DNA from 2 places in the Paenibacillus sp. FSL R7-0333 genome. Region 1 is predicted to be linked to the other one. Evidence: riboswitches for the same ligand, from Rfam matches in the RefSeq annotation. Region 1 holds a riboswitch; the other holds the start of a gene.

The links. A riboswitch is a leader RNA that binds a small molecule or an ion and turns the genes downstream of it on or off. The one in region 1 is predicted to bind cyclic di-AMP.
Region 2: it holds a riboswitch for cyclic di-AMP, as region 1 does, so the genes downstream of both, MKY86_RS15355 (hypothetical protein) here and MKY86_RS32400 (C40 family peptidase) in region 1, are expected to answer to the same signal.

The regions. Positions count from the first base shown of each region.
Region 1 covers NZ_JBBOBZ010000001.1:7,504,778-7,520,346, reverse strand. The annotation lists gene MKY86_RS32435 (carbon-nitrogen hydrolase family protein) at 1-728, opposite strand, end outside; gene MKY86_RS32430 (transglycosylase domain-containing protein) at 990-3,062, shown strand; gene MKY86_RS32425 (DNA-3-methyladenine glycosylase) at 3,161-3,838, shown strand; gene MKY86_RS32420 (AbrB/MazE/SpoVT family DNA-binding domain-containing protein) at 4,107-4,589, shown strand; gene MKY86_RS32415 (YwhD family protein) at 4,684-5,190, opposite strand; gene MKY86_RS32410 (M1 family aminopeptidase) at 5,295-7,310, shown strand; gene MKY86_RS32405 (hypothetical protein) at 7,320-8,153, shown strand; cyclic di-AMP (ydaO/yuaA leader) riboswitch at 8,366-8,504, shown strand; gene MKY86_RS32400 (C40 family peptidase) at 8,562-8,990, shown strand; cyclic di-AMP (ydaO/yuaA leader) riboswitch at 9,379-9,521, shown strand; gene MKY86_RS32395 (C40 family peptidase) at 9,526-10,017, shown strand; gene MKY86_RS32390 (GNAT family N-acetyltransferase) at 10,264-10,749, shown strand; gene MKY86_RS32385 (c-type cytochrome) at 10,877-11,233, shown strand; gene MKY86_RS32380 (4a-hydroxytetrahydrobiopterin dehydratase) at 11,365-11,640, opposite strand; gene MKY86_RS32375 (hypothetical protein) at 11,851-12,144, opposite strand; gene motA (flagellar motor stator protein MotA) at 12,348-13,148, shown strand; gene MKY86_RS32365 (flagellar motor protein MotB) at 13,132-13,953, shown strand; gene MKY86_RS32360 (pseudouridine synthase) at 14,042-14,743, opposite strand; gene MKY86_RS32355 (ATP-binding protein) at 14,730-15,569, opposite strand, start outside.
Region 2 covers NZ_JBBOBZ010000001.1:3,699,030-3,714,598, forward strand. The annotation lists gene MKY86_RS15335 (PQQ-binding-like beta-propeller repeat protein) at 1-148, shown strand, start outside; gene MKY86_RS15340 (NAD(P)H-dependent flavin oxidoreductase) at 225-1,199, opposite strand; gene MKY86_RS15345 (TetR/AcrR family transcriptional regulator C-terminal domain-containing protein) at 1,344-1,907, shown strand; gene MKY86_RS15350 (3'-5' exonuclease) at 1,904-2,437, shown strand; gene MKY86_RS15355 (hypothetical protein) at 2,457-2,924, opposite strand; cyclic di-AMP (ydaO/yuaA leader) riboswitch at 3,130-3,293, opposite strand; gene MKY86_RS15360 (arsinothricin resistance N-acetyltransferase ArsN1 family A) at 3,640-4,134, opposite strand; gene MKY86_RS15365 (arsenite methyltransferase) at 4,156-4,962, opposite strand; gene MKY86_RS15370 (MarR family winged helix-turn-helix transcriptional regulator) at 5,016-5,465, opposite strand; gene MKY86_RS15375 (ArsR/SmtB family transcription factor) at 5,600-5,926, shown strand; gene MKY86_RS15380 (arsenic transporter) at 6,037-7,332, shown strand; gene arsC (arsenate reductase (thioredoxin)) at 7,354-7,773, shown strand; gene MKY86_RS15390 (sigma-70 family RNA polymerase sigma factor) at 8,076-10,052, shown strand; gene MKY86_RS15395 (sugar-binding protein) at 10,356-15,569, shown strand, end outside.

The sequences.
Region 1 (15,569 bases):
TCGGCCAGCAGACCCTGCGGAGGGAACGGAATGTCATTGGGTGTGATAACCGCCGCCTGGCCGAAGTTGGCCCGCATCAGATCAACCGTAGGCAGTGAGCCTACGGTGCCGGTCAGCACCACGTAGACTTGATTCTCGATAGCCCGGGCGTGGCTCGTATACCTTACCCGGTGGAAGCCGTGGCGGTCATCCGTGCAGGACGGGCAGAAGATCACATCTGCACCCTTGGCCCGGGCCATGCGCACAATCTCAGGGAATTCAATGTCATAGCAGGTCAGCATGGCAATGGTTCCATGGTCTGTCTGGAATACCTGAAGCTCCTCACCGGCCCCCATATTCCAGCCCTCTACCTCAGCAGGGGTAATATGCAGCTTGGCCTGTTCGGCAATTCTTCCATCCGGGTAAAAAAGATGGGCTACATTATACAGCTTGCCGCCGCGCCGCAGCACATGGGTCCCCCCAATAATATGTACCGCATACTTCCCAGCGTACCCGGAGAACATCTCCAGGTAACGGTCTGTGAACTGCGGCAGATCCTCTATCCCCAGCGCCTCCCCGTCCTCGCCTCCGATCGACATCAGCTGTGTCGTAAGAAATTCAGGGAAGAGGATAAATTCGGCGCCGTACTCTCCGGCCGTCTTGATATAGTGCTCACACTCGGCAGCAAACTCCCCGAAGGAAGAGATGGTATGCAGATGATATTGTACAGCAGATACGCGAAAAGCCATGGCGGCAGTCCTCCCGGGCATGATAGTTACATGCATTTTCATAAGTATCTAAAATTTTACCATAACCGTTCACAAGTAGAAACGGCTTTGCCGTCCTTTTAAAGGACACTCCCAAGTTCCCCGCCGGGTCGGGCAAGTTCCGCTTTCTCTGCCAATGGTGAATATCTCCTCTCATCCTTTCCCATAATGAGGAATACAAGCAGCGGCAGCCCTCATGGGGACAGCCTGTGTTATTGCTTGAATTCGAAGGAGCCTGATACCATGACGCGCGATTCTGCCACACCCAAAGTCCGCAAACGCCGCTTCCGCCTGCTCTTTCGGCTGCTGGCTGTCTCCGCCCTGCTGTTCCTGCTGGCAGCCGGCGCTCTGCTTGGATACCTATATCAGAAGCCGCTCCCCCCGCTCGGGGATGATGTCCGCTCCAGACTGCTTGACGCCAGGGGCAATGTGATGACCACCTTCACCACAGACGGCCGCAGACGCGAGCCTGTTGAGCTTAACCGGATCTCCCCGCTGCTCATCAAGGCCACGCTGGCTGTGGAGGACCGGAAATTCTATAATCATATCGGCTTTGATCTGAAAGGCATGGGGAGAGCGGTGCTCGCCAATCTGGAGGCGGGCAGACGCACGCAAGGGGCCAGCACCTTAACCCAGCAGCTCGCGCGCAATCTGTACCTGACCCATGAGAAGACCTGGACCCGCAAGGCCAAGGAAGCGCTATACACTCTGCAGCTGGAAATGAAATACTCTAAGGATGAAATTCTGAATATGTATTTAAATGAAATCTACTACGGACACGGCGCTTACGGAATCGAGGCTGCGGCCCGGATGTATTTCGGCAAAGCTGCCGCAGATCTGGATCTGGCGGAGAGCGCCCTGCTGGCCGGAGTGCCCAAGGGACCCACCTATTATTCTCCTTATAATCATCTGGACAGCGCCTTGAAGCGTCAAGGCATTATCCTGGCTGCCATGGTCGAGACGGGGGATATTACGGAGTCGCAGGCACAGGAGGCCGCTAAGGAGCAGCTGAAGCTGAGCCCGCAGGGTCAAAAGGATACCACGGTGGCTGCACCCTATTTCCGCGATTATGTGCGCAGTCTGGTGATCGACAGCCTGCATATCAGCAGTGACGAGCTGGACCGGGGCGGGCTGAATGTCTATACAACGCTTGACCCGGATATGCAGCAGGCTGCGGAAGCGGCTGTGGATCAAGGCATGGACCACAGCAGCGAGCTGGAGACGGCCCTGGTCTCCGTTGATCCCCGCACCGGCTATGTGAAGGCTATGGTCGGGGGCACAAATTACCGGACCAGCTCCTTCAACCATGCGCTGGCAAAGACGCGCCAGCCCGGCTCTTCCTTTAAGCCGATTATGTATTTGGCGGCGCTGTCGACCAAAGAAATGACCGGCTTGTCCGTCTTCAACAGCCAGCCGACGCTGTTCCATTATGATAACAACCGCAAGACGTACCAGCCCCGGAATTTCGGGGATAAATATCTGGGAGAGATTAATATGCGGCAGGCCATTGCTGCGTCCGACAATATCTATGCAGTGAATACTATTATGAAGATCGGGGCAGATAAGGTCGCCGCTATGGCGGCCGCCATGGGGATTAACAGCCCGCTGCAGAGCGTTCCTTCTCTGGCGCTTGGAACCTCGCCTGTCAGCCCGCTGGAGATGGCCGCAGCCTTCGCAGTGATTGCGAATGGCGGAGTGAAGCAGCCGGTCACTGCGGTCCTGAAGATCACGGATGCGGGCGGACATCTTCTATATGAAGCTCCTCAGCCAGAGGGTCAGCCCGTGGTTGAGCCGGCAGCGGCTTACGTGTTAACCCGGCTGATGGAGGGGGTCTTCGAGAGCGGAGGCACCGGGAACCGGGTGGCCTCGATGATCAAGCGTCCGGTTGCCGGCAAGACCGGCACTACAGATACCGACGGATGGATGGTAGGCTTCACGCCTGAGCTCTCAACCGCCGTCTGGGTCGGATACGATAAGGGCCGCGATATTGCGACCACCGACGGCAGGCGGGCAGCACCGATCTTCGCCGGATTCACGGAAAAAGCACTGGAGAATGTGCCGCCGAAGATTTTTCCCATTCCCGATGGCGTGGTCAGCGTATATATCGATCCGCTGTCCGGCATGCTGGCTACAGCAGACTGTCCGGAGAAAAAGCTGGAGACCTTCATCAGCGGCACAGAGCCTACCGCATATTGTGACCAGCATAGCTCCGGTGAACCCGGTGCTTCCGGAAGCTCCGATCCTTCCGGCCCTGCCGATCCGGTCAAGGAAGAGCATTCCCTTTGGAATAATATCAAGCGCTGGTGGATGAACTAACCTGGGATTGCCGCTCCCCGCTGTCTGCGTTACGATGGGGAGACCGGCAGAGGCGTACGCCCGCCTAACTCCGCCGCAGGAAGGTGTGCCATCCATTCATGAAGCCGAATCACTCCGCTGGCCTTGAGCCGGACGCGCCACAGCTGTTGCAGCCTGAGCTCTACAAGCTCGCAGCAGTTGAAGCAGCGCCGCGCCTTCTTGGCCAGCATCTGGTCCGCCGCACGGAAGACGGGAACATCCGCTGCCGCATTGTGGAGACAGAGAGCTACGGAGGTGCCGAGGATAAAGGCAGCCATGCGTATGGCAGCCGGCGGACCGCCAGGACGGAGGTCATGTTTAGCGCCGGAGGCGCAGTGTATGTATACCTGATCTACGGCATGTACCATTGCCTGAATGTCGTAACTGCCGCTCAGGACGAGCCGCATGCCGTTCTGATCCGGGCAGTAGAGCCGCTTACGGAGAGGGATGCCGAGCTTATGGCGGCATATAGAGGAGTTGCCGTGAGGAAGCCCTCGGACCTCTCGGGCGGGCCGGGCAAGCTGTGCCGGGCGCTGCGGATTGACAAGAGTCTTAACAATACCAGGTTCGATCTGCCGGAAGGCCCGCTGAGCATCGAGCAGGGGGATGACCCGGAGTCCCTGGATATTGTCGAGGCCCCGCGCATCAATATTCCTTATGCGGAAGAGTATGCCGGGCGCCCCTGGCGCTTCTATCTGAAGGGCAATCCTTATGTCTCGGTCAGCGATCCGCAGGCACAGCCCCACAGGCTGGTCTAAAGGCCTATACCGCTGTTTCGGCTGTGGTATATTGGGTATTAATAAGAGAACCCTAATCAGCCTCTCCCTTGGAACTTTCCAGGCGGAGAGGTTTTTCTTCTATATTTTGATCTCCGCACCCTTAGGCGCCAAAAAATGATAAACACTCCTATAAAATGACAATAAATCCCCCTATTTGTATACGCTTCCCCCGTTCTCTAAACTTACAATTACTGCTATAATCATATATATCTACAAAAAATATAAAGATGTAAATGAGGGACATGGGATGAAAGATACAGGCATGATCCGAAGCTTAGACAGTCTCGGAAGAATTGTGGTTCCCGTAGAAATCCGCATGACACGTAATATTGACATTGGGGATCCTATCGAATTTTTTATACTGGATGAGGATATCATCGTCCTCCGAAAGTACACCTCCACAGAATGCACCTTTTGCAGAAGTCTTGATCATGTGACCTACTATAAGGATCAGTTCATTTGCAACACCTGTCTGAAGGAGCTTAGTGACCCCGACCGCGGATCAGAACCCATCCATGCCTCCCCTAGTTCAGCAGAAGAGCATCCCGAGCCAGCCCGCGGGGGACGGAGAAGCAAGACCGAAGAAATGAGTCTGCGTCTTATGAAAGCGATCGAAGATCATCCCTATGCCAACCAGAAGGAGCTTGCCGAGGTTCTCGGCATCAGCCAAGCCAGAGTCAGCCAACTCAAGCGCAAGCTGAACACTCCCGGCAGAACAGATCCGCAGTAACCGTTATCCATTCATCCCTGCTTAGACATCAGATAAGGCTTGGCCCCGTTGGGGCCAAGCCTTAATTTTTGGGCGAAGCATATAACCTGATCTTCTATTCCGATAGCGCAGCTTTCAGCTCCTCAGGCGAAGCGGCCCACCACTCTTCATTATGGGCCATCAGCAGGGATTTCAGCGCTGCCCGCTCAGCACTTCCAAGTCCATCCAGAATAAGCTTGCGCTTCAAGGCCGCATCCAGCTTATTTACATGATCCGCAAGAATCTTCCAGCCGCGCCGCGCTTCGGTGTCAATCCACATCTCACAGGCGGTAATTCCGCCGTAGAACTGTCCCTCCGGGGTACGGTCAACGGCGACCCATACGACCCAAACCTGTCTTCCCGCCGGAACATCCTCACGGTTCATAGAGAATTTAATTCCCTTCTCCACTTTGCTCTTGGCATGCATGGCACCTATATCAATAACGGCGATGCCCTGATCAATAATGACAGGCGATACATTGTTCAGATCAATCGAGCCTGCACCGAAGCCTTTATGCTTGGCTCTGGCGTTCACAATATTCAAGGCAATTTGTTTTTTGCCCTCCGGTTGTACGTTATCCACATGTGCACATCCTTTCCATTCACTAATTATTTAATTTTAGCTAATAATGCGGCGATTGCAAACATATACATCCCGTAGATGCTTGTCACGGGAGGAATCATAGTATGAAGCCACATTCATTAAGGTATACCCTCATCTTCGCAGTCCTGGCTGTCCTCACCTTGCTTGGAGGCGGAATATGGTTTCTGTCAGGGCATAGCCCTGCCGTATGGACTGCCTCTGTTCCAAAAGAGGCCAAGTCCCCCGCCATTATCCCCCGGCAGCAGCCCGTGCAGTCCGATCTTTCAGATACGATCTACACATCGGAGACAGAGGCTTTAAGCCAGCGCGTGGTTGAATATCACATGGATGTGGAGCTCCTGCCTGATAAGGAGACCCTGGTCGCCTCCGAGACGCTGACCTGGACCCATCCGGGCGCAAAGCCGGTCCAGGAGCTCTACTTTCATCTGTATCCCAATGCATTCTCATCCGCCGGCACCACCTTCATGAAGGAGTCCGGGGGCACGCTTCGCGGTGACACCATGCCTGCTGGGGGTTACGGGAGCATTACCCTGACAGATTTGCGGACCTCCGAGGGCATTTCGCTGATGCAGCGCACCCAATATGTGCAGCCGGACGACGGCAATGTCAATGACAGAACACTGCTCAAGGTCCATCTGCCGCAGCCGGTGAACGGCGGCGAGAGCGTTACGGTAAGGCTTAAATTCGAAGTCAAGCTGCCGAAAATTTTCGCCCGGATGGGAACCGCTGGCGACTTCGTGATGGCCGGCCAGTGGTTTCCGAAGCTTAGCGTCTATGAGCCTGCCGGCAGAAGAGGACTCAAGGAAGAAGGCTGGAACCTGCATCAATACCACGGCAACTCCGAGTTCTACAGTGATTTTGGAATTTACAATGTATCGATTTCTGTCCCGCCCGAGTATAAGGTCGCCGCAACCGGGTTCCCGGTGAGAGACGCCAAGGTGGTGAAGGGGCGCAAGATCTATCAGTTCTATGCAGATGACGTCCACGACTTCGCCTGGGCGGCATCGCCTGATTTCGTGGTTGCCGAGAAGGCCTTCTCCGCGCCGCAGGTGCCCGGGGTGAAGATTAAGCTCTATCTGGACCCGCTGCATAAGCATCTCCAGGAGCGTTACTTTCAGGCGGCTGAGGCTGCACTGATGGCATTCAGCAAGTGGTACGGCCCTTATCCCTACTCTACCTTATCGATTGTTGTCCCGCCGGAGTCCGGCAACGGGGCCGGAGGCATGGAGTATCCGACCCTGATTACCGCCTTCGGCGCCACGGACACTTCACCGGGCACCTCCCTGGAGCGCACGATCATCCATGAGATCGGGCACCAATATTTCTACGGTCTGGTGGCCAGCAATGAATTCGAAGAAGCCTGGCTGGATGAGAGCTTCACCTCTTATGCCGAAGACCGGCTGATGGAACAGGAATACGGTGTGGTCTCAAGCCTCCCGCTGCAGTCCAGCCTGGTCTCCTCTTCACAGCCGCTTAAGCTGGAGACCTGGAAATACACCGGTGATGACGCCTACACGCGCAATGTATACATCCGGGGCAAGCTGGTGCTGAAGGATATCGAACGCATCGCCGGGACCAAGAATATGGACGCCATCCTCGCCGCCTATGCCCGCAAATACCGCTTCCAGCATCCGACCACCGCCGACTTCCAGAAGGTTGTGGAGAAAGTGACCAAGCAATCCTGGCAGACGTATTTTGAGCGGTATGTCTATAGCGGGGGGGCACCCGACTTCGCAGTTGACGATATCAGGCTCACCGTCAGACGGGACAACAGTGACGGCGGGGGGAGCCGCTATAGCGCTGTGGTTGATGTAAGCAATAAGGGCAGCCTGTACCCCGATGTTCCCGTGAAATTCACCTTCGCAGACGGGTACACGGTACAGCAATACTGGAATGGCGAGGGTAAGGCTACTTCCTTTGAGTTAGCGTATAAAGCGCCGCTGGTCTCCGCAGAGATCGATCCGGGGCATTCCATTCTGCTGGAGAGCAGGCATCTTAATAATTTCAGAATGGCGGAGCTTGAGCCGCGTACACTCTCCCGCTGGACGCTTAGTGCATCAACTCTGCTTGAAACCCTGCTCGGAACTCTTGTCTGGTGAGGTGAAGGAATGGTGAAAAGTTCAATTGCCCGCGGTTGGATCAGCATGAAAGAGCAATTCTATATATTGATTCTGCTATTTATCTACCGGCTGTTCTGGGGATATTTCCTGTACAAATTCATTAAAAGCGCGGTTGTCCCCGTCCTGCTCCGCTACCCGGATGCGAATGCCGGCGGCAGCGGAATAGGCAGGCTGCTGTATTATATCGAGGGGCAGACCGCGCTGCGCACCGACTCCGCCGTCCAGCACTGGCTGTGGATGCTGCTTGCGCTGACAGTGCTAAGGCTGCTGGTGACTCCCTTTATCCGTGCAGGGCTGCTGCACGAGCTTCACCAGGAGCGCGACGGAGCGCGGGGACTGTTCTTTTTTCCCGGAATGAGAAAATATGGGCTGCCGGTGCTGGTGTTCAGCCTCATCGAATGGGCGCTAACCCTCCTGCCGCTCTATTGGCTGCTTCCGCGTATGTACCGTCATCTGCTCAGCGGCGTTCTCGATGTCCAGCTTCTGCTGAAGCTGGTGCCTTATGTGCTGGGCTGGCTGCTCTATCTCTTCCTTGTCCGCAAGCTTCTGCTCTATATGCAATTCGGCTATACCGCCGGTACCGGCATGTTCTCCTCACTGCTGATCTGCCTGAAGATGCTGATGCCTTCGATCGGTATATCCATCGTTCTGGGGGCGGGAAGCCTGGCCGTAATTCTGCTCTGCAGCGCCTCTGCTCTGTTCTATCCCGGATTGCCGGCCCTTATGCTCCGCCAGGCAGCTCCGCTGCCCTCCACGCTGTTCGATATGTGGGGAATCGCTGCCCAATACCACCTCTGGTCCAGTAAATCATTTCCACAATAATAAGCTGCTGAAGCGGCATACTAAAGAGAGTCACAGCCCCTCTATCCGGGAGCGGGACTCTTTTTTGCTTGAACAGAGGACAAAAGCATTTGCAAAAGGGGAAATCCTCTGATACAATGATGGCTGTACCAGTAGTAACAAAGTTGTAATCTTTCAAGCAAAATATTCCGTAACTCTTGCAATTTAAGCAATACCGATAAGTCACTGTTCTGGTGCATAAAACGCCGAATTCCCTGCACCGGGAAGTGGGGGAACCATATTTTGGGTGAATTGATCTCGCTTTAAAGGGGTCATAGGGGAACCTTCTACCGAATCCTTAAGCTAACCTCGCAGGCCCTGGAAGGAGTACATCTTTTGATTAGTCAGAATTTCAAGAAAAAATGCACCGCAGCAGCGCTGGGTCTTGTGATGGTATTCACACTCGGAGCGGGCAGTGCCTTCGCAGATTCCAAAATGGATACTGTGATTTCAAAAACCATTGGAACGTCGTATAAAACCGGGGGCACAACCACCAGCGGCTTCGACTGTTCCGGATTTACCAAGTATGTGTTCAAGAATGTCGGGCTTACCTTGCCCCGTACCTCCAAAGCACAGTTCAAAGTTGGAACAAGTGTATCCAAGAGCAATCTGCGTTCCGGTGATCTCGTGTTCTTCAATACCCTGGGTAACGGAGTGTCCCATGTCGGTATTTATGTTGGAAACGGGAAGTTCGCACAGTCCTCGAGTTCACGTGGTGTAACCATCAGTTCGATGAGCCAGTCCTACTGGGCCAACCGCTACGTTGGCGCCAAACGAGTAATGAGCACAACAGCCTACCAAGCTGTCGCTTACGATTGAACCCTTGAAGCATACCCCGAATATTTCAGCCTCTAACAACTAAATGTAACTTATACGAGCCCGGGATGATTATTGCCGTAATCATTTCCGGGTTTTTCCTTTTCCTTATTCTACCTTTTACACCGAATTCGCAGCCTTGAAACAGCATTTTCTTGCAAAAATAAAGAAATTATCATATAAATTAACCCCTGCGCATAGATATGAGTCTTTCGAAAGGGCTATAACTCTAAAAAACAGCAAAAAAGATGCATTAATATGTTATAAGTGATTGCCAAGCGCCTTAGTCTTTGTTACAATTATCGCAGTGATCTTTTAGTAACATTTTTGTAATTATTGAATCGCTTTTAACAAAGGTTTTGTCATGTATTGAATGAACCGCTAATCCTAATCAACAGTCGTGCCGAGTTCCCTAATGAATTAGGGAAACGGGGGAACCACTTTGGGTGAATTGACCTCCTATTCTAAGAGGGGTCATAGGGGACCTTCAACCGAACCCTTAAGCTAACCTCGTAGGCATTGGAAGGGGTATTTACTTTTGAAGAAGAAGCTAGCAGCCGCAGTACTAAGCTTGTCCATTATCTTCACCATCGGAGCAGGAAGCGCTTTCGCGGATTCCAAAATGGATAAAGTGATCGACAAAGCCATCGGAACCAAATACGTGTCCGGCGGTACATCAACTAACGGGTTTGATTGCTCCGGATTTACAATGTATGTTTTTGATAAGATCGGCATTAACCTGCCCCATCAATCCGGCTCCCAATATCAGATGGGCACTGCCGTGTCCCGTGACGAGATGAGACCGGGCGACCTTGTATTCTTCAATACAAGCGGTAAGGGCATATCCCATGTTGGTATTTATGTTGGTGACGGCGAATTCGCCCATGCCTCTTCCTCACGTGGTGTAACCATCAGTTCGCTGAGTGACAGCTATTACGTCAACCGCTACGTTGGCGCCAAGCGAATCATGAGTACAGATGCCTACAAGACTGTAGCTTCGGATTCCCAAGACAACGATGATGTACAATAATCCTTTGTAACCTAACGCTCTCTTCCGAGATTTTTGCCGAAATCTTGGAGAAGGGCTTTTTTTGTCTATAAAATTACTTACCCCTCTCTATATTTGTAAAACACTGATTCTGCGCTTTCGGAAAATATATTTTGCCGTTTGTCAAGTTCCTGCATTTCCGTAAGGAAATTGCGTCGAAACTGGCTGTTTTTGTATATAATTAATAGAAGAAATGAATTTATGTCCCTTGGAAGGAGGCCTCCCCTAATGATTAGCTCCCCGCTAACCTTTTATGTGGTGCCTATGGAGCCGCAGCATGCCGCTGAGATCTGTGAGTGGAGCTACAAGCCTCCGTATAATATTTACGGCTGGATGTCCTGGGAGCAGATGCAGGCGCTGGGCGTGGAGTTCGGAGACCCGCAGCTGCGCAGCGAGCAATATGTGTCGGTTGTGAATGGAGAGGGGGATCTGTGCGGCTTCGCCCAGCTCTTTCCGATGGAGGGGGTAGTCCGGCTTGGAGTCGGAATGCAGCCCGATCTGTGCGGTCATGGAATGGGGCATCTGTTCATGAAGGCTATTGTGCAGGCAGCACGGTCGCGTTACCCGGAATGTGAGATCGACCTGGAGGTGCTGACCTGGAACCAGCGCGCCATCCGCGCCTACCAGAAATGCGGGTTCACTATAACGGATACCTATGAACGCCGCACTCCGACCGGCAATAAGCCTTTTTATTGCATGGTCTATGAGGAATAGCACCGGAGACAAGAGGGATTTGCAAAAAATGGATCATTTGTGTTCATTTTTTTGACACACATACTATGATAACGCTTCACCATCCGCTATAATGGAGACAGCAGCTCACATGGAGGGACGGATGCAGATGCAGAAATGGATCATGAGCGGTTTGTTTTTTGCCGCCTGTGCCTTTGCAGTAATCTTAATGTTTACCCTACCCGGTAAATCCGAGGTGGCGGAGCAGAACAAGCCGACCATGCCGGAGGTTGTGCTGGACGCTGCGGGCGCAGAAGCCACAGTGAAGGCCAATTGTATCTCCTGCCACGGAGACCAGCTTCAGGGCGGGGCGGGACCCAGCCTGCAGCAGGAAGGCGCTTCGCATGACGCAGCTCAGATCTACAGCATAGTCACCAAGGGCCGCGGACAGATGCCTCCCTTCAAAGACAGGCTGGCCCCTGAAGAGATTGCGAATGTAGCCCTATGGCTGGCCGAGAAGAAATAATCCGCAACCTGTACTCACACCTTGCTCCTCATTCTAAATGTATAATGCCCGTGACGAGGATAACGAACGATCCTTGCACGGGCATTTCTATTAATTAGATATTCCTGTTGTCTCCATAGGGGCCTTGTCCTCTAGCGGGTCTTCTCGAATGCCTCATTAAATTCATGCGCTTGGCGGAGATCAAGCTTCTCCACATCTGCAGCCAGCCGCAGAACAACCGTCTTGTAATCAATGGTGATATGCGGGTGATGGTCAAAGGCCTCCGAAATTGTCGCTACCTCATCCACAAAGGCAATTCCCTTCATATATTCACTGAACATATATTTGCGCACCAGCCTATCCCTCTCCAGCTTCCAGCCCTCAAGCTTGCCGATCTGCTCCTGCAGTTGTTCCTCAGTTAATTGCAATTCGTTTCCTCCCTTGCTAAGTTAACGGTTTCTTGAGCCTGCTCTTTCCTTCAAATAAAACATCCCTCAGCTTCTGAAAGTCCAAGGGATGTGCCAGGCCAAAGATTTTTGATTAAATGTATTCTGACATCCCAGCAATTAGTACTCCACTTCCAATTTTAACATGGCCGGATGCCCGGGACAAACCCGCTGCCGCATTTTTCCCCTGCTTTATACAAGAACGACTGAAGCCAGATCCTCATCGCCCAGCAGAATATTAATGCGGTGTGTTTCTTTATCGTACATCACAACTCCGCTGCCCACCTGAATGACCGGCTCGTTGCCCAGCGCGTAGAACAGGTCTTCCGCAAGCGCCTCCCAGACCTCCTGCCTCGATTCCTCCGGCAGATTCGTCCACTCTTCAGGCTCCATTTCAAAAAAAATGTACCCGTCTGCAATCCGTCCAACGGCTCCTGTCAGTTCAACCAGAATTTCACCGTAATCCCTGCCATGCTTAACTCCCACATCAATCACTCCGTTTTCTTCGCTGATGAATAATAACCTACCTTATCTATTATAGCCGAAAAAATCACTTCACAAAAAAGGGAATGATGTCGATAAAGAAGAATATACGTGATTTGGTTACGAACAGAGTGTTCTCCCGCGGTTCAAGGACGAATTACGCGGTTAGTCGATCACTTCTTAATTCTCATGGACGAGGTGCATAAATGGAAATCTCAACAATTCTAGGCCTGGTGTTTGGTCTGATCGCAGTAATCTGGGGGATGATACTCAAGCATGCTCCGCTTGCAAGCTTGAACAACCCCGCTGCCTATGTCATTATTTTTCTTGGCACGGCTGCCTCTATCTTCATGGCCTTTCCGATGTCGGAAGTCAAGAATTTCCCTAAGCTGTTGAAGATCCTGTTTACGAAGAAAAAGATGGTCGGTAAGCCCGAACTGATTACCATGTTCATGGAATGGGCTTCCATTACCCGCCGCGAAGGGCTGCTCGCTCTGGAGTCCAATGTCGATGAAATAGAAGATAACTTCCTCCGTAACGGCATGCGGATGATTATTGACGGCAATGATCAGGAGTTCGTCCGTGATGTATTAATGGAAGATATTCATGCCACTGAAGACAGACATAAAGCCGGAGCCTTGATCTTCTCCCAGGCCGGGATGTATGCCCCTACACTAGGGGTACTCGGGGCTGTTATCGGGCTGATCGCCGCCTTGGGGGATATGAGTAACATGGACGTCCTGGCCCACGCGATTGCCGGTGCCTTCATTGCAACCCTGCTCGGGATATTCACCGGTTATGTCATGTGGCACCCTATGGCGAACAAGCTGAAGCGGATATCCAAACGCGAGATTGAAGTCCGCCTGATGATGGTCGAGGGTCTGCTCTCCATTCAGTCTGGGGTGTCTACCATTGCCATTAACCAGAAGCTGTCTGTCTTCCTGACTCCGTCCGAGCGTGCCAAGCTTAGCGAGAAGGAGGGGGCTTCCAGTGAGCAAAAAGACTAGGCATGAGGAACATGAAGAGCATGCCGATGAATCCTGGCTGCTTCCCTATTCTGATCTGATGACCCTGCTTGTTGCTCTGTTCCTGGTTATGTACGCCATGAGCGCTACGGACGCCGTGAAGTTCCAGCAAATGGCTGAAGCCTTCAATTCAGCGCTCAGCGGCGGCGGCGGCGTCCTGGAGTACCGGTCGGATTCCCCAACCAGCTCCCAGCTGGACCAGGGCAAGCAGGATAAGATGAACAGTGTGATTGCCAAGAACACCGGCACCTCCGATCTGTCCAAGCTCCGTGCCAAGGAGCAGGAGGATCTGGAGAAGCTGAAGAAGCAGTTCGACCAGTACATCAAGAACAACGGGATGACTGACTTGCTTAGCACGAAGCTGAATCAGTCCCAGCTGATGATCACGATTAGTGACAATGCCCTGTTCGCTTCGGGACAGGCTATAGTGAAGGACGAATCCCGCCAGCTGGCCAAGTCGATCTCTAACATGCTGCAGCAATTTCCCGATTATGAAGTATTGGTGCAGGGGCATACCGATAATATTCCGATCTCCAACAGCACGTACTCCTCGAACTGGGATCTTAGCGTAGATCGCGCCCTGGAGTTCATGAAGATTCTGCTGCTCAATCCCAACCTGGACCCGACGAAGTTCAGCCCGACCGGCTCTGGCGAATACCACCCCATCGCTACCAATGCTACGGCTGCCGGGCGGGCCAAGAACCGCCGGGTAGAAGTATCCATCCTACGTAAATATAAGGACGCTGCTGCGGAGACAACGGATGTCTCTAATGTAACAGCTCCCTGAATAGTAATGAAATAAATAAGAGCTGCTTCGAACGGCCCTACCAGGGTCTATCGGAGCAGCTCTTATTATAGGTATGGGCATTATAATCTTATTGCAGCTGATAGTTCAGCATAGCCCCCAGCTCCTGCTTCTCTTCCTGGGACAGCTCCCGCCATTCTCCGGTCTTCAGTGCGCCAAGTCGGATATTCATTACCCGGATGCGCTGCAGCCGCCGGACTTCATAACCGAAGGCGCTGCACATGCGGCGAATTTGCCGGTTCTTGCCCTCAGTCAGCACGATACGGAATACCCGTTCACTAATACGCGTAATTTCACAGGGAAGTGTCTTGCTGCCCAGAATTTTCACGCCGGTGGACATACCGGTCAGAAAAGAAGGCGTGACGGGTCGATCTACAGTGACCACATATTCCTTCTCATGCCTGCCTTCTGAGCGTAATATTTTGTTAACAATGTCACCGTCATTGGTCAGCAGAATCAATCCCTCTGAATCCTTGTCGAGCCGCCCGATCGGGAAAATCCGCTCCTCATGCCCTATGAAATCAACAATATTGCCTTGAATATGCGCTTCTGTAGTAGAGGTAATGCCAACCGGCTTATGAAGCGCGATATACACAATCCTGCTGCCCGTCTGAAGCGGCTGGCCGTCAATCAGTACGGTATCCCCGGCCTCGGCTTGGCTGCCCAGCATAGCGGGCTCACCGTTGATGGTGACCCGCCCTCCCTCGACCAGCTTGTCTGCTTCACGGCGTGAACAATAGCCTGTCTCACTGATGAATTTATTGATTCTCATGTTCGTCTTCACTCCGTTCTATATTCATAACGGCCGGAGGTACTGGCTCCTTCGCTTCAGGCAGCTTGATAATTACCTGTGCCCCCCGGCCATACTCGCTTCTTATCTCCAGGCTGCCCTTATGGGCCTGAATAATCCGCTGGCTGACCATCAAGCCGAGACCGGTTCCGGACTCTTTGTTCGTAAAGAACGGCTCTCCCAGCTTGGGCAGCATGTCCTCAGGGACGCCTCCGCCCTCATCCGTGATCACAACAACCACAGAATCATCCTGCTCCTGCTGCTCCACGGTAATCGTTCCCCCGTCCGGCATCGCTTCGATCGCATTTTTGATTACATTGATAAATACCTGCTTCAGCTGATTCTCCTCACAGTGCACCATGGCGGGTACTCCCGAGAAATGTGTGGTGAATTCAATGCCGAACAGGTGGGCCTGACTGTCCAGCAGGGAGATGACATCGCCGACAATATGCCGCAGATCCCTTTGCTGGAAATGAACAGCCTGCGGCTTCGCCAGAATCAGGAACTCACTGACAATCATATTGATCCGGTCCAGCTCCGAGAGCATCAGATCAATATGCAGCGGAACGAGAACCTTCTTCTCCTGCTGAAGCTGCAGGAAGCCCCGCAGGGTGGTCAAGGGATTGCGGATCTCATGGGCAACGCCTGCGGCAAGCTGGCCGACTGTAGTCAGCTTCTCCGAGCGTCTGAGCAGCTCCTCGATGCGGTTGCGCTCGGTCATGTCACGGGATACATGGACAACCGACTGCGGCTGGCCCTCTTCATCCCGGATAACCGAGCTGCTGACGCTGACCTCTACCAGGGAGCC
Region 2 (15,569 bases), 3.8 Mb from region 1:
TACCTCCCAGTATATTTTAGATGCAAAAACGCTGGCCTCTATTCACGAATTTAATGGAATACAAGGGTCTATATTGGACTATCGTGAGAATAGTGTCTTAGTATACGACTGGAATGAGAATAGGATCTCAAAGCATATATTGAAATAAGGTTGTAATAAAATGGACATGATTTTAAGCCGCTTTCAGAATATTTATCTGTTAGCGGCTTTTTTGGCGTTCTGTGCTACTCCCTAATAAAGTCAGCCATCAATTCATGAATGATTGCTTTACAGCTCTTCACTTCAGTGATCAGATCGATCGCGGTATTGATGGTGATGGGCCCCTCATCCAGCTTCCCATGCAGCATGCTATTAGACACACCTCCGTTTTCACTGATCCTCTTTTCGATATTTTCAGATGATTCCCCATTGCGGTACATAGCCTCCAACTCACGGGCAAATTGATGCGGAGTGGAGCGTGAATACGATGATAACATAATCAGATCTGAACCTTTGGATTGAATGATATCCTGTTTCGTTGCCTCAGCAGCAGGGCATTCTTCAGCGGCGATAAACCGTGTTCCCAAATATACCGCTTCAGCTCCAAGTGCAAAAGCCGCTCTCACTCCGCGAATATCATTGATGCCGCCTGTTGCCATAACCGGGATACTTACCGCATCCGCGATCGCGGGAACAATCGAGAAAGTGCCTATTTTGTTCTGGGGAATGGTTCCTCCTTCATCATACCCTGTGGCAATGAGTATATCTGCGCCATGCTGCTCAGCCATTTTCGCTGCTTCCGGGGAAGGAGTAAGCTCACGATGAATCCACATGCTATCGTTATCCTTGATTTCTTTGACCATAGCTCTATTCAGAGAACCAACGGTCACAAAATACCGTACGCCTTCCGCGACAGCAGCCTCAAATGTAGCTTTGGAATATGGATCGGATTGGCCATCCGGAGGTAGATACAGATTTACCGCGAACGGTTTTTCCGTCAATGATTTAATCTTACGAATTTCATTGCGAATCCTTTGACCCACTTCGTCCGGACTGGAGGGCCGCGTCTGATAACCCGCATGAGGCCCCATTACTCCCATGCCTCCCGCATTGGATACGGCTGCGACAAGCTTAGCATCGGTCAACCAGGACATGGCGGCCTGCACAATCGGGTATTGTATTCCAAGCATCTCTGTAACACGATTTTCTGTTTTCATCATCATTCACCCCGTTAATTAACTTAAATGCATTAGCATTGTATAATTAACTAAGTCTTATAGAATATAGACACTTGAAGGCAAGTGACAATTTTTTTGCCGTTGCTCATCATTTTGTCATAATAGGAATGGAAGGTGAAATCAACGATGCCTACAAAAGATATGACGAAGACCATGTTTGCAGAAGCCATAATTGAGCTATTAAATCACGTGCCTTTTAAGAAAATCACGGTAACCATGCTGGCAAATCACTGCCGCGTTCCCCGCCAGACATTCTACTATCACTTCCATGATAAATATGAATTGGTCAATTGGATTTACTCCTCGGATTTGAATAAAGTGATGGCGGAAAACGCAAACGAATCATGGAGCAAAGTCACCTCTCTTTTCTTTCAAAAGCTTAATGAGAAAAGAGCATTTTATAAAAAAGTCCTGATGGACAGTGGACAAAATTCCCTATTGGAGCATTCCCAGACATACCCGGCAAATTTGTTTCTGGCTTCACTGTCACAAGGCGCGCAAGCTCCTGTAATGAAAGATCTGCAATTTTCCTTGAACTACCATGCTTATGCCTGTTCCAATATGACCAGACATTGGCTGCTCAGTGAACCGCACGTTACTCCTGAAGAGCAGAATGACCGAACACTCCGGGCCATGCCGCAAATGTTGTATGACAAACTGAATGGTTATAGAGAAAAGGAGCAGGTATGAACTATATCATTTTTGATCTGGAAGCCACTTGTTGGGAAAATGACCGCAAAAGACAAAACGAAATTATCGAGATCGGAGCCGTAAAACTCAATGAAAGGCTCAAGACTGTGAGCGAGTTCCAAATTTTTGTCAAGCCTGCATTAAGCCCGCAGCTTTCTGATTTTTGTAAGCGGCTTACCTCCATCTCTCAGGCGGATGTGGATGCTGCAATGTATTTTCCGCAGGCAATAAGTCAATTCCAAGAGTGGATAGGCAATGAACCTCATGTCCTCTGCTCCTGGGGGTTTTATGATAAAAACCAGTTGCAGAAGGACTGTTCACTACATCAAATCGCAAGTGAATGGACGGATAACCATATCAGTCTCAAGCATCAGCACGGGAGGATGATTGGCAGGGAGCGGGGCGTAGGCATGGAGAGAGCCTTGACTATGCTTGAATTGCCGCTTGAAGGTACTCACCATAGAGGTATCGATGATGCCAAGAACATTGCGAAAATCTTCGTTAAGATTTTTGATCAACTGGAGTTTTGATAATTTAAATTGATCATGTCTATAGCAGTGAATAATAGGATACCGATTCTGCAAATAAAATGGTTGGATTCAGATGACTCTTCACCGTATTAATTGAATGGATTCTTTGCTCTGTCCTTTGATGGCGATACCGCTCCGATCCGGCTCCTACCTTCATTCGGATTTGGTCATTTTGAATGAACATACTATCGAGTGCAGTCTTGATCATGTTAAGTTGATTGGGAGCCCATTCTTGTCCGTGCATCCGGACGTATTCTGTGGCTTCTTCTGCAGTACAATGACATATCTCTTTCAGAAAAGAGCCCCATTTGATTAAATCCACCGCATTGTCACCCGCACAAAGAATGCAATTCCCATAGCTGATCTGTCCTCCGAAGGTTAACTTCAACACCCCATACCAGCATCCGTAAGGCTCTGAAATATGCAGGAAGGAAGGGCGGCAGCTAAATGCGAACAACTCGATTCGTGACAGTCTGGCGTTAATCATGAATAATGCCTCCTAGGTTGTCTATAGATTTCATATAACGCTGCAGATTATGGGTCTGCTCAGCTGTGGCTACATAGGCTGTCAGTTCAGTTTCATTCTCACATACAGCAGCATGCTCAAGCCAAACGGAATATTTGGTTTTCTGTACGATGGATAAGTGTAATGGAAAGGTTTTGCGGGATCGCAGCAAAAAAGCATGGTTAATGCAGGCTCTCTCCAGTGCTTACGAGGTTAGCTGACGGATTCGGACGGTGAGAGTCGTCCTACCAGTGAAGAGTTCAATCTTCTTTGGATTCACCCCATTTCGGCTGGTCACAGCCATTTGGTTCCCCCGCTTCCCGCCTGACGGGAATTCAGCATTTGTTAAAAGGAATCTTACGCTGAGCATCACTGTTTGTAAAATGCTGAAAGTTCTCTAGGAGACTAAATAAGACTCTATAGGATATAAAAATGAAGAAAATCCCTTGTAATCTAGCATTCATCCCCGATTTTCTGAAGTTATCGCGTATTTATTAACTTTTTAATGCAACCTAAATGGGGCTAAATGAATCTTAATGCTTCTTTAATCATGATATTAAGATCAGATATAATGTTTAAGATCCTCCTGTTTACAGGCCCGATATGCGGAGCCTCCATGAAAGTAAGATTGTAGGAATAGATCAAAAGGAGAAGTTCCTCCGTTTGCGGATGGAACTTCTCCTTTTGATCTTCATTTTTATAGTAGCTTCTCCATAATCATCACATCAATAAACGCTCCGTCCATCAATCCTTGCTTCTCAAATACACCAACCTGCCGGTAGCCCATCTTCCGGTACAAGCCTTGACCATTCTCATTAAACGGAAAGGTAAAGAGAACAATTTTATAAAAGCTATTTTCTTTTGCCGCCTTGTGTATGGACTCTAGGAGGGAGCTGCCTACACCTTGCCCACGAAAGCTTCGATCAATATATACAGAAAGGTCAGCGACGCCGTTATACGCGCAACGGTGAGAATATGGGTTCAGTGAGGCCCAGCCCACGACTGCACCTTCGCGTTCAGCAACCCAAACGCTAAAACGGCCTTGGTGATCGTTGAACCATGATTCCATATATGAGGAGTCTTTCATCTCTGTTTCAAGTGTAGCGATCCGGTCCTCGATCCCCTGATTGTAGATACGAAGAATGCTTTCAATATCCTCAGGTGTGGCCTGACGGACAGTTAATGTACTGATCATATCAACACCCCCTTAAGATTACTTTCTCGCTTTAATTACAGCAGAGACGATGTATTGGTCAACGTTCGCACCTGGAACCCAATCTTTAATGAATGTTTTAGATTCGTCCTTTGGTTCAATGCTGATATCAGTAAAGCCGCATTCCTGAAGTATGATCTCCAAATCGGCAATGGAAGAGGCGCCTGAGATACAACCCGAATATAATTCATCCAGGTCATTTTTGATCTCAGGAGGAAGCTCAGCTGTAGTTACGATATCTGATATGGCAAGACGACCGGCAGGCTGAAGAACACGATAAGCCTCACGGAATACTTGCTGTTTGTCTGGGGAGAGATTAATTACACAGTTGGAGATAATGACGTTGATCGAATGATCAGCGACAGGAAGATACTCTATTTGGCCCAATCTGAATTCAGTGTTACTGAACTTACCTTTAAGGGCATTATCTCTTGCTCGACTGATCATCTCAGGTGTCATATCCACACCTATAACATGGCCTTCATTACCTACCTGCCGGGAAGCCAGGAAACAATCAAATCCGCCGCCACTCCCAAGGTCCAAAACATATTCACCCGCCTGCAGTTCAGCAATAGCCTGCGGATTACCGCAACCAAGACCTAAATTTGCGCCTTCGGGAGCTGAAGCGAGGTCCTCACTGGAATATCCCAACTTAGCAGATATGGCACTGAAATCAGATGGGGAGTCACAGCAACTGCTGTCAGCAGAAGTTCGGCTGGATGGGGAAGTCTCAACGTTTCTTACAGCAATCTTTTGATAGCGGCCCCGTACATTTTGGCGGATTTGATCATTAGTAAGCTTGCTCATGATTATACACTCCTTAGCTGAAATAATTTGCAATATACAAGTAAAAGAGAAGGTCACCCTTTTACGGGTGCGCAGCAATTGCTGAGTTTTCCCATAGATTCGTTGAAAAGCTTAATGGACCGTAGTAATGTTTCTACTTCAAACTCACTCATGTGTGAGAAGGCCTCGTTCAGGTATTCATTCATTTGTTGATCAATAGTTGTAGCTACCATTTTACCTTCAGGAGTGAGTGACAGGTTATAAATTCTTCGATCTGAGGGATCAGATGTCTTTTTAACCAAATTCATTTTCACCAGAGATTGAACTTGTCTGCTGAAGGTTGTAATATCTGTGCCAAGTGTTTCGGCGACTTGTTGCATGGAAGGATTGTGACTCCGATCGATCTCATATAACAGATGACTTTGGGTAGCGGAAAGATTACATCCTCCTACGCTACAGCAATCCTTATTGAGTAATCCTAAACGCCGACTCATGATTTGGAGTAGTTCTCTTGGAGTTTCCATTGTTGTCACCTCTTGAACTAGTTATACTGCATTTAGTTGCAAAATGCAAATATAAATTGTGCTTAGTTGATAATTGATGATAAAGGTATTAGAATATAAGTATTGTCTTATATACGAAGAGAGGAGATTCAAAATTGGATACATTAAATGATCTTGCAGAAGATTTAAAGCTCCTTGGAGATAAAACACGTCTCACAATTCTAACTCTTTTAAAAGAGCGAGAGTGGTGTGTATGTGAATTCGTGGATCTCTTTGACATTTCTCAGCCAGCCGTTAGTCAGCATCTACGTAAATTAAAAAGCAGCGGATTGGTAAAGGAACAGAAAAGGGGGCAGTGGGTCTATTATTCTTTAAATATAGTAGATAAACCCCATGTTAAGGCCATCCTAAATCTTACCCCGAATGCGAGTGACCTTTTATTGCATTTGAATAAACCGTCTAATGCTGTTTGCTGCGAATGACAGTTTTCTATTGAATATATAAGTGTATAATTATATAATGATGCCTGAGATTAAACTTAACTCTTTGAAGGGAGTGCTCGGATGGGTGGAGTTAGACATAAACTGGGGGAATACCATTGGTAGCTCTGGCAAGTCTGATATTTATAGTCACTTTGATTTTTGTCATTTGGCAGCCTAAAAATCTGTCCATTGGATGGTCTGCCTGCGGCGGAGCGTTACTCGCTTTAATTGCCGGTGTCGTCAGCTTGAATGATGTTCTGGATGTTACGCTGATTGTGTGGAATGCCACACTGGCCTTTGTAGCAATCATCTTGATCTCGTTAATCCTCGATAAAATTGGATTCTTCGAATGGGCTGCTTTACATATGGCCAAAGCTGCTAGCGGGAATGGAATGCGGATGTTTATCTATGTCATCATTCTTGGTGCTGTAGTCGCGGCATTCTTTGCTAATGACGGAGCAGCGCTCATTCTAACACCGATTGTGCTGGCTATGGTCCGTGCGCTGAATTTTGATGAGAAAAAGGTTTTTCCGTTCATCATTGCCAGCGGGTTTATAGCAGATACTACCTCATTGCCCCTAGTTGTAAGCAATCTGGTGAACATCGTATCAGCCGACTTTTTCGGGCTAACCTTTATGGAATACGCCGGACGGATGTTAATGCCTACCTTATTTTCCTTAGGGGCAAGCATCAGTGTGCTCTATCTCTTTTTCCGTAAAAGTATCCCACGAAACTTCGATAGCTCCCAGCTAAAAAAACCTGAAGCGGCTATTAAAGACAAGCAGATGTTTAAGTTATCCTGGTTTGTACTTGCGGTTCTGCTTGCGGGATACTTTGTCAGTGAATTTCTGAACATTCCGGTATCTGTCGTGGCGGGTATCATCGCGATCTTTTTCTTACTCATGGCAAGGAAAAGTCCCGCTGTCCCCACAATAGAAGTGGTGAAGGGGGCACCTTGGGCCATTGTGTTCTTTTCCATCGGCATGTATGTTGTTGTATATGGTCTGAGAAATGCGGGCCTTACGAATGTATTAGCTGATGCCATCCAGGCCATTGCAGATCATGGGCTGTTCACAGCAACGATGGGGATGGGCTTTATTGCCGCAGTGATTTCCTCCATAATGAATAACATGCCTACCGTAATGATCGATGCACTGGCTATTGATGCCACGAATACCTCGGGACTGATTAAGGAAGCTTTAATTTATGCGAATGTTATTGGCTCTGACTTGGGACCAAAGATAACACCGATTGGTTCTCTAGCTACCTTACTGTGGCTGCATGTGCTTTCCACCAAAGGAGTAAAGATATCCTGGGGCACGTATTTCAAAACAGGGATTATTTTGACCATCCCTACGCTGTTCATCACACTGCTTGGTCTATATATAACATTGACCTTATTTTAAAATCAAAGGAGAATGCGACTCATGGATAAGAAAACCATTTACTTTTTGTGTACAGGAAACTCCTGCCGGAGTCAGATGGCCGAAGGCTGGGCCAAGAAATATTTGAGCAATGAATGGAATGTGTATAGTGCAGGCATTGAGGCTCATGGGTTGAATCCGAAAGCCGTTCAAGCGATGAGTGAAGTAGGTATAGATATCTCAGGTCAAACATCAGATATTATTGATCCGCAGCTGCTGAACAGCTCTGATCTCGTCATTACTTTATGTGGAGATGCAGCAGATAAGTGTCCCATTACCCCGCCTCAGGTGAAACGTGAGCATTGGGGATTCGACGATCCGGCAAAAGCGCAAGGAACAGATGAAGAGAAGTGGGCGGTCTTCCAGCAGGTTCGTGATCAAGTGGGAGAGCGCATCAAACAATTTGCTGAAACGGGTGAATAGTCACGATAGTGGGTGAAACGAGCTTGCCACATAAAGCGAAGTTCAATACTGCCCGAATCCCAGCATGTATATGTGGTGGTCTAACAAAGGACTGTGTGTTCTCCAATATCCGTACCGGGCTGGAAGAACTGCTTCAGTGGATGAAGGAGCTTCAGCAGGAACACGCCAAGAGTGACCTCCTCTTTGGCACCCGTGCTTACCGCATGCGGGTGGTCACTTGATCGGTCAGTTCCAGAATAATGTTATATTAATTAAATCCAAACCCCCGAGTTAGCTGTCTATATAACAGGAGGTGAACGACAATGATCGATGCACAGCAACAAATCAACGCCGCACAAAACGGAGATCACGATGCCTTCGTTTCTCTTATAAAGGATCGGACGGATAAGCTGCACCGAGTGGCTCGCCATTATGTACGGGAGTCCAAAGATGCGGAGGATATCGTTCAGGATGCCCTGGTTAAGGCTTATGAGTCACTGCATACGCTGCAGCAAGCCGAAGCGTTTGAGAGCTGGCTTACCAGAATTGTGGTGAACCGGGCGCTCAATCATTTGAAGAAATCCAAGCGTGTTCACCTGAGCGAAGACCCGCAGGCGCAAGAGACATTGGTCGTTAATGATATCGATCAAACCCTGGATCTGGAGCTTGCATTGGCCAGTCTGAATCCGAAGCTGCGTCAGCTCCTGTTCTTAAAATATAAGAAGGACCTGACCCAGCAGCAAATCGCCCATCTCCTGGACATGCCATTAGGTACTGTAAAAACACAATTACGGAAGGGGCTGGAGCATTTGCGCAACGAAATGGCTCAAGATTTTCCCGAACGAGGCCTGGATACATTACGCCTGCAGTTAAGACAACAGGCAGAGCACCAGTTTGCCGTTTCACCGGATTATGATTTGATCGTCAATGACTATCAAGAGAACACCATGAGGGGAACAGGGAAGGGAGAAGTGGGATTCTTATGGGTTAAAACGGGGAGTGATGACGCCGTTTCTGCTACACTCTCCAGGGACGGCAACTTGCTAGACTATGCCATTTCCTGGGCCTCATTGGACAACGGGACACGGCTATCTGAGGAGGAGCTCAAACAGCAGGCAGAGCAATTCCTGGAAGATCATTATCCCGGCGCACTGCGTGATGTTCCGTATTGTGAGATGGAGTGGATGGAAGGGATGTTTGGGTACACACGACAGCAGAAGGCGATGGGGCTGCCGCTTCCTGAGACGGGATGCCTGATTATGGTTCACCCCAGCGGTCGCGTGGTCGGATTTAGGTACTACGGAACCGTTCCAGGGCCAGCACTCCCAACCATGATCACACCAGAAGAGGAACAGTTGGCGTGTATGAAGGCGAATTTTTTGCTACATGTGGAATATTGCGTATTGGACAAAGCCGTGTACACGGATGGTGACGATCAGGTCCATCTTGTTTACGCCCCCCGAAGTAGAGGACTAATCTATACTGCATCATCACAGGAGGAAGTTCCGACAGCCTATAGGGCAGAAGCTGTCCCCTCTGACCCAAGAACTCTGGACGAGTGGCCAGGAGAGTTCCCGCCCGCAAGAAGCCTAGAAGAGTGGATTGGCGTAGACAACAACCAATTTCAGTTAGTACAAGACGACAATATTGGCTCGAACACCAAGTTGATGGTGTGGAAGCAACAGAATGAAGAGCGTCCAGCCAAGAATGACCGGTCTTGGAAGGCCTATTGGGCTGATCAGATGGAGGGAGCGGTTAAGGCGCGAGTAGACAGCCAAACCGGACAACTGATTGACTTTGTTTCGCATGTTAAGCCAGATCAACTAGCTCCATTAACCTGGGATCGAGACGCATGTATAGAAGTAGCTATGGACTATGTCCGGGGACTAGCAGCCGAAATGTTGCCGTATCTCAAGCTTCTAACTGAAGAGACCGACGACGAAGATCGTTTGGAAATCATTCGCTTTGGTGTATATGTTCAAGACGTATCTGTCAGGGATGAATGCTATCAACTAGCTGTTGACCGCTCTAATGGGAGGGTCAAAAGTTTGATGTCCCCCTCCATAAGGCCAGAACAGTTAAAGAAGCTGGAGACCGTGCCTTCATTTGATTCCCAGACAGCCATCCTCCGATGGACGGCACAGGCCAAGCTGCGTCTGCAATGGGAACGGATGCACAATGCTAGGGCGAAAGAGGCCCCGTACGAACTAGTGTATCGAATGATTGGTAGCGAGTACGAGCGGACGCCCGAAGTCCTTGATGCGCATACGGGGAAATTATACGAAAATACTTTTTACTGACGAACAAAAACATCTTTTGTCAGTGGACAAGAAAATAGCCCTATTAGAACCCGCGCCCAGCGTGGGTTTTCTGTTTTAATGGACAAGAACATGGTACTATTGCAAATTTGGTGAATATCTAATCAAACTTGATCCTTGAATAAATTGTGAAATTCTACATAGGGTGAAATAACAACTAATTTATGGAGGAGGAAAATATGAAAGCGCTATTATATTCGCTGCGATGAAGTAAGCTGTTGAAGCCTTGGTGTTTACGATATGGGTAAGCCGTGGGTGCACGGATCGAAAAAAGGAGGATTTTCAATGATATCAAAACGATTTGGCAAAATGCTCGTGTTCCTATGTTGCTTGCTAATGGTGGCGTCACTAATGCCTGCCAGCTTTGCCGCCGCCACTGACAACAACGAGTATACAGAAGCACTTAATGGCGACAGCAGTTCTACAGATCTTACAAGCTTGCAGACAAATGAAACGCCTACCGCCATTTTTGGAACTCCCGAACTCGGGTCAGACGACCCGCTGTGGGCTCTGACAATGGAGCATCTTATCAACAAAAGCACTGTACCCGGCGACCCCAGGCCCCATTCCACAGGCACAGCCAGGATCCTTTGGGACCAAGATTACCTTTATGCTCGCGTAGTCGTGGAGGATAGCAATCTATATCAGGGACCCGGCAATGATTATCAGTACGACGGCCTGGAGTTTTATGCCGGCGCCGGAACCCAAGGCGCGAATCAATGGCGCATCAGCGCAACGGGCGTGTTTTCAGGGCAAAACGCTCCGGGCAGAGCTGCGTGGACTGAGATCACGGACACAGGATATATCGTGGAGATGAGAATCCCTAAAAGAACCTTGAACTTGCAGGCAGGCCCGTTTACCTTTGAAGTTTATATCAATAACTCGTCGGAAAAGGGCGGTGACCGCTATGAAGTCGTTTCCTGTTTCGGAATTCCGGACGCGGCTTACAACAATGCTGCTTCTTATACAAACAGCCTGAATCTCATTGCCGCTAGTGGAGCGGACGAGAGATTCTCAATCACCGCCACGGCGGAATCGGGCGGCCGAATAACGCCGAACGCACCCGGCAATGTTCTGAGAATAGCTAGCGGCTCAGACAAAACCTTTACGGTTACCCCCGATTACGGCAAAATTGTAGATACCGTAAAGGTAGACGGAGAGGACGCAGTTCTATCCGATGATGGCACTTATACCTTTTCAAATATTGTCGCTAACCATACCCTTCAAGTGACATTCAAAAATGATTCGACCGCGGAGTTGCTCCCCTTTATTGTATGGAATGACAACTTCACGCGTGGCGAGTACACGACGGCTGTCATCATTGACTTAGGCGAAGGGAAGGCGGCGGAAGGCTCCAAGCTTAATCCGGACTTGTTTACCGTTTCGGCCAGGAACACGACCCTGAACGGCGACTCGGTAACCTTTGAAGGGACGCGCAAGATCACTAGGGTATACGCCAATGACGAACCGAAGGTACGCGGCTATCTGGGGACGGTAAGTCGTTCACCGGATTATCAGGACGGACTGGAACGCGGCCGTTACATCGTACTTGAGTTTGAGTTTTATTCAGAGAGCGGCGGCAATATAACGCTGGATGGCAACATGAACTCAACAAAACAGGTTTACAGCGTCGTCCAAAACGGCGAGATCTCACTGACCGAAGGGGATCCGCTTAACTACGCGGTTTTTGAACAGAAAAAAGTTGTGAATCCGATCCTTGATCAATTTACAGCACCTACGGGCAATTCGGTCAATCGCGCGCTCTACCTTCACAAGGATGGAAACGGTGAAGTGTCGCGGGGCTTGCCGCTGTATGTCTATACCCACGGCATGGGACGCGGCGGCACAAGCGCTGCGACTGACCCAAAAGCGGCGATGAAATCCGCGAACGGCTCGGTAGCTCTAATGAAGAAAATGGAAAAGTCCCCCGAGAAATACGCCAGCCATATCCTGAATATTTCCTATAATGGCACGAGTACTCCCTCCACAGCCAATGTTAAGAAGGTTATAGATGACCTGGTTGCCAGCGGTGCAGTAGACCCTAACCGTATTTACGCGGCGGGCTTCTCATGGGGCGGTCAGTATACGAACAGCTTAATTAACGCTTATCCCGGCTTCTTCGCGTCCGCCGCACCTATGTCTCCGGTAAGCGGCTCACCGAACGCGAACGCCAACTACGTTCACACCAACCTGGCCTATTGGATGTTTATCAATGAGTATAACGTTGGAGTATACCAGACTAACCTCGCTAACTTCATAAACACCAATATGCCAAAAATGATCAACGCGAGAGCTTCGCGCTTTGAGAGCAATGAGGCTCTTGTATGGCCTTACAATCAATTTGATCAGCCGAATCAGAAACCGAATCCGAACCATTCACCTGCCCTGAGTGATTCGGTGGCGCACGAAGTGGAAGCGGCTGTTCTTTACAACGACATAACGATGGGGACGTGGAGCATAGCGCCAACAGCGCAGTCCTCTAACTTGCCGGCTTGGAACAATGACTACACTGACGTCTTTGATTGGATGTTCGCGCAGACCGCAGCAAACAATCGGCCTGTTGCCGGATACGGTTCACCAGTATTGGGCACAAACGACAAACTGTGGGAACAAGCTGTGGAGTTTGACATCAACAACAGTAGCGCACCCGACCAGAAGATAGGCCCCAAGGCCACCGGCAAAGCCAAAGTATTTTGGGACGAAGACTTCCTGTATGCACGCGTTGTGGTTACAGACCCGAATGTGTGCGTCGGTCACACGCCTGGCACTGAGTACATGACCGACAGTGTGGAATTTTATGTCGGTGACGGAAGAAGTGGCTCAAACCAGTGGCGTATTGGCGCAAGCGGTATTTTCTCAGGTCAAGCCGCTGCGGGCCGCGACGGTTCAGTTACACGAACGGATACCGGGTATATCGCGGAAGTGAAGATACCTAGAAGAACCATTGAATTCACGAGCAATTCCCCGATTACGTTTGATGTGTACATCAATAACTCAACTGGTGCAGGCAATGACCGTTATGAGGTTGTATCCGCTTTAGGTAAGCCCGACGCGGGTTATGGCAGTTCTGACAGCTTCAAGAATAGCTTGCTGCTGCTTGGGAGCTCCACGGTAACCAGACACCCCGTTAACGCCACGGCAGGATTAAACGGCACCATCTCGCCATCCGGCTTGATTCGGGTAGCTGACGGCGGAAGCCAATCCTTTACATTCACACCGATCGGCGGTTATGTCGTGGATACTGTAACTGTAAATGGCGAGTCTGTAGAGATTGCAAACAATACCTATACCTTGAATAACGTGAACACCGATGACAAGGTGATCCATGTTACCTTCAAACCCGATCCGGCCGCAACGTTACTTAACTTTATCGTATACAATGATAACTTTGCCACCGGAGAATTTACCACAGCCGTTATCATCGATCTGGGTGCGGGAAATGAAGCTGTGGGTGCCGATCTTAGTTCCAACCTGTTTACAGTCTCGGCGAGGAATACTCTGCTGAACGGTAACCTGGCATATCAAGGCACACGCACCGTCAATAGAGTATACGTCAATGACGAACCTAGACCCAGAGGGTATAAGGGTGTGAACCAGAACTCCCCTGATTATCAAGCTGGACTGACTAAAGGCCGCTACATCGTTGTAGAATTGGAATTTTGGACATTAACCGGCGGACAGTCCACTTTGGAAGCATCCAAATCCACCGTCCAGAATTACAACATTGTATCTAGTGGCGATATCAAGCTTGATGGCAAGGCTGCCATTGTTAAGTCGTCTTTCGCACAGTCAGGTACCGTTAATGAAATCATCGACAAATTTGAAGTGGGTCCCAAAATTGACAAAGCGGAAGCGATGCAGTATGGACTCTATATTCATAAGGACGGCAACGGCGTTCCGGTAAATGGGCTTCCCCTTTACATCTACGCTCACGGTTCTACCCGCGGCGGTACACAGGACGGGGATACCTTTGCGCCCATCAGGTCCGCCAACGGAGCCACCGCGCTTATGAAAAAAATGGAGAAGAACGCTAAATACGCTAGTCATATCATCGCTTTGCGGGCTCAAAACAACGTTCAGGCAACACCCGCTACCTTAAAGGCTTATATCGATGATCTGGTAAGTAAGGGACTTGTTGACCCCAACCGTATCTACATGGCAGGCTTCTCTATGGGATCCGCTTATACGAATACTTTCTTGACGACATATCCCGATTTGCTCGCAGCCGCGGCGCCTATGTCTTTTCCACCATCAATCAACGCGAAACAAGCAGAAACTCTTAAAAACTTTGCATACTGGTCCTTCGTTAACACAACTGATTCTTCAACAATAAAAACAGGGGCGGAAACTTATATAGCGAATATAATGCCCCTATTGGAAAACGCTAGGCACACATTCATCGACAGAAATGAAATATTCGTTTGGCCTTATGACCAATGGACCAAGGCGGAAGCACCTGTTAATGGAACCAATTGGATTCCTTCCGGCCATGAGATGGAAGCTTCAGTTCTGTGGAACAATATTTCAGGGTACACGGATACATTGTCCAATGTAGGTTCCAACAAGGAGTGGAGCCTTAAGCCTACAGCGCAGTCCTCTAAGTTGCCGACTTGGAACAACGACTACACTGACGTCTTTGATTGGATGTTCGCGCAGAGAAAAACGAGCGTACCCGGTGCTTCTGGTGGCAATACCAGCAATACCAGCAGTTCGGGCAATACCGGAAATACGGGCAATACCAGCACTGGGACAGTCACTGGATCGTTGAAGCCGACCTACACAGTGAACACACCGAAGGATAAGCCCGCGGTCACGGACAAGAACGGCAATACCATCCTGCCCGGCGGCGGCGAGATTACGACCAAGGGCGGGACGAAGATTAAGGTACCCGAAGGCACGACTATAGACTCAAAAGGTAAGGTGACCATTCCGGCGGGCAAGAGCGCCGAAGTGACACTACACGGCGGCGCGAGTGCCGGCTTAGACAAAGGCATGTCGCTGAACATCCATGAGGGTACGGAATTTGTATTCGATGACGACACCCCGCTGGGCTTCCTCGTGGTGTCTGGCAATCCTTTCAGGGATGTCAACATGGACGACTGGTTCTACAGCTACGTAAACTCCGCCTACACATACGGTCTTTTCAACGGCACGACGTCCACGACGTTCTCACCGGGCACCTCAATGACGCGTGCGATGTACGTGCAGGTACTGGCCAATCTTGAGAACGTAAACCGCTCCAGCTACACGAATTCCCGTTTTAGCGACGTGACGGATGGGCAGTGGTACACGGCAGCAGTCGAGTGGGCGGCCGAAAGCGGCATCGTCAACGGTATAAACGCAGACCTGTTTGAACCCAATTCACCGATTACACGCGAGCAGATGCTGGTGATGCTGTACAATTACATGAAGTACAAGGGCTATGAGATACCTGAAAGTCAATCTAAGTCCTTCGCGGACGAGAGTCAAATCAGCTCATGGGCGTTGAAGGCCGTTCAG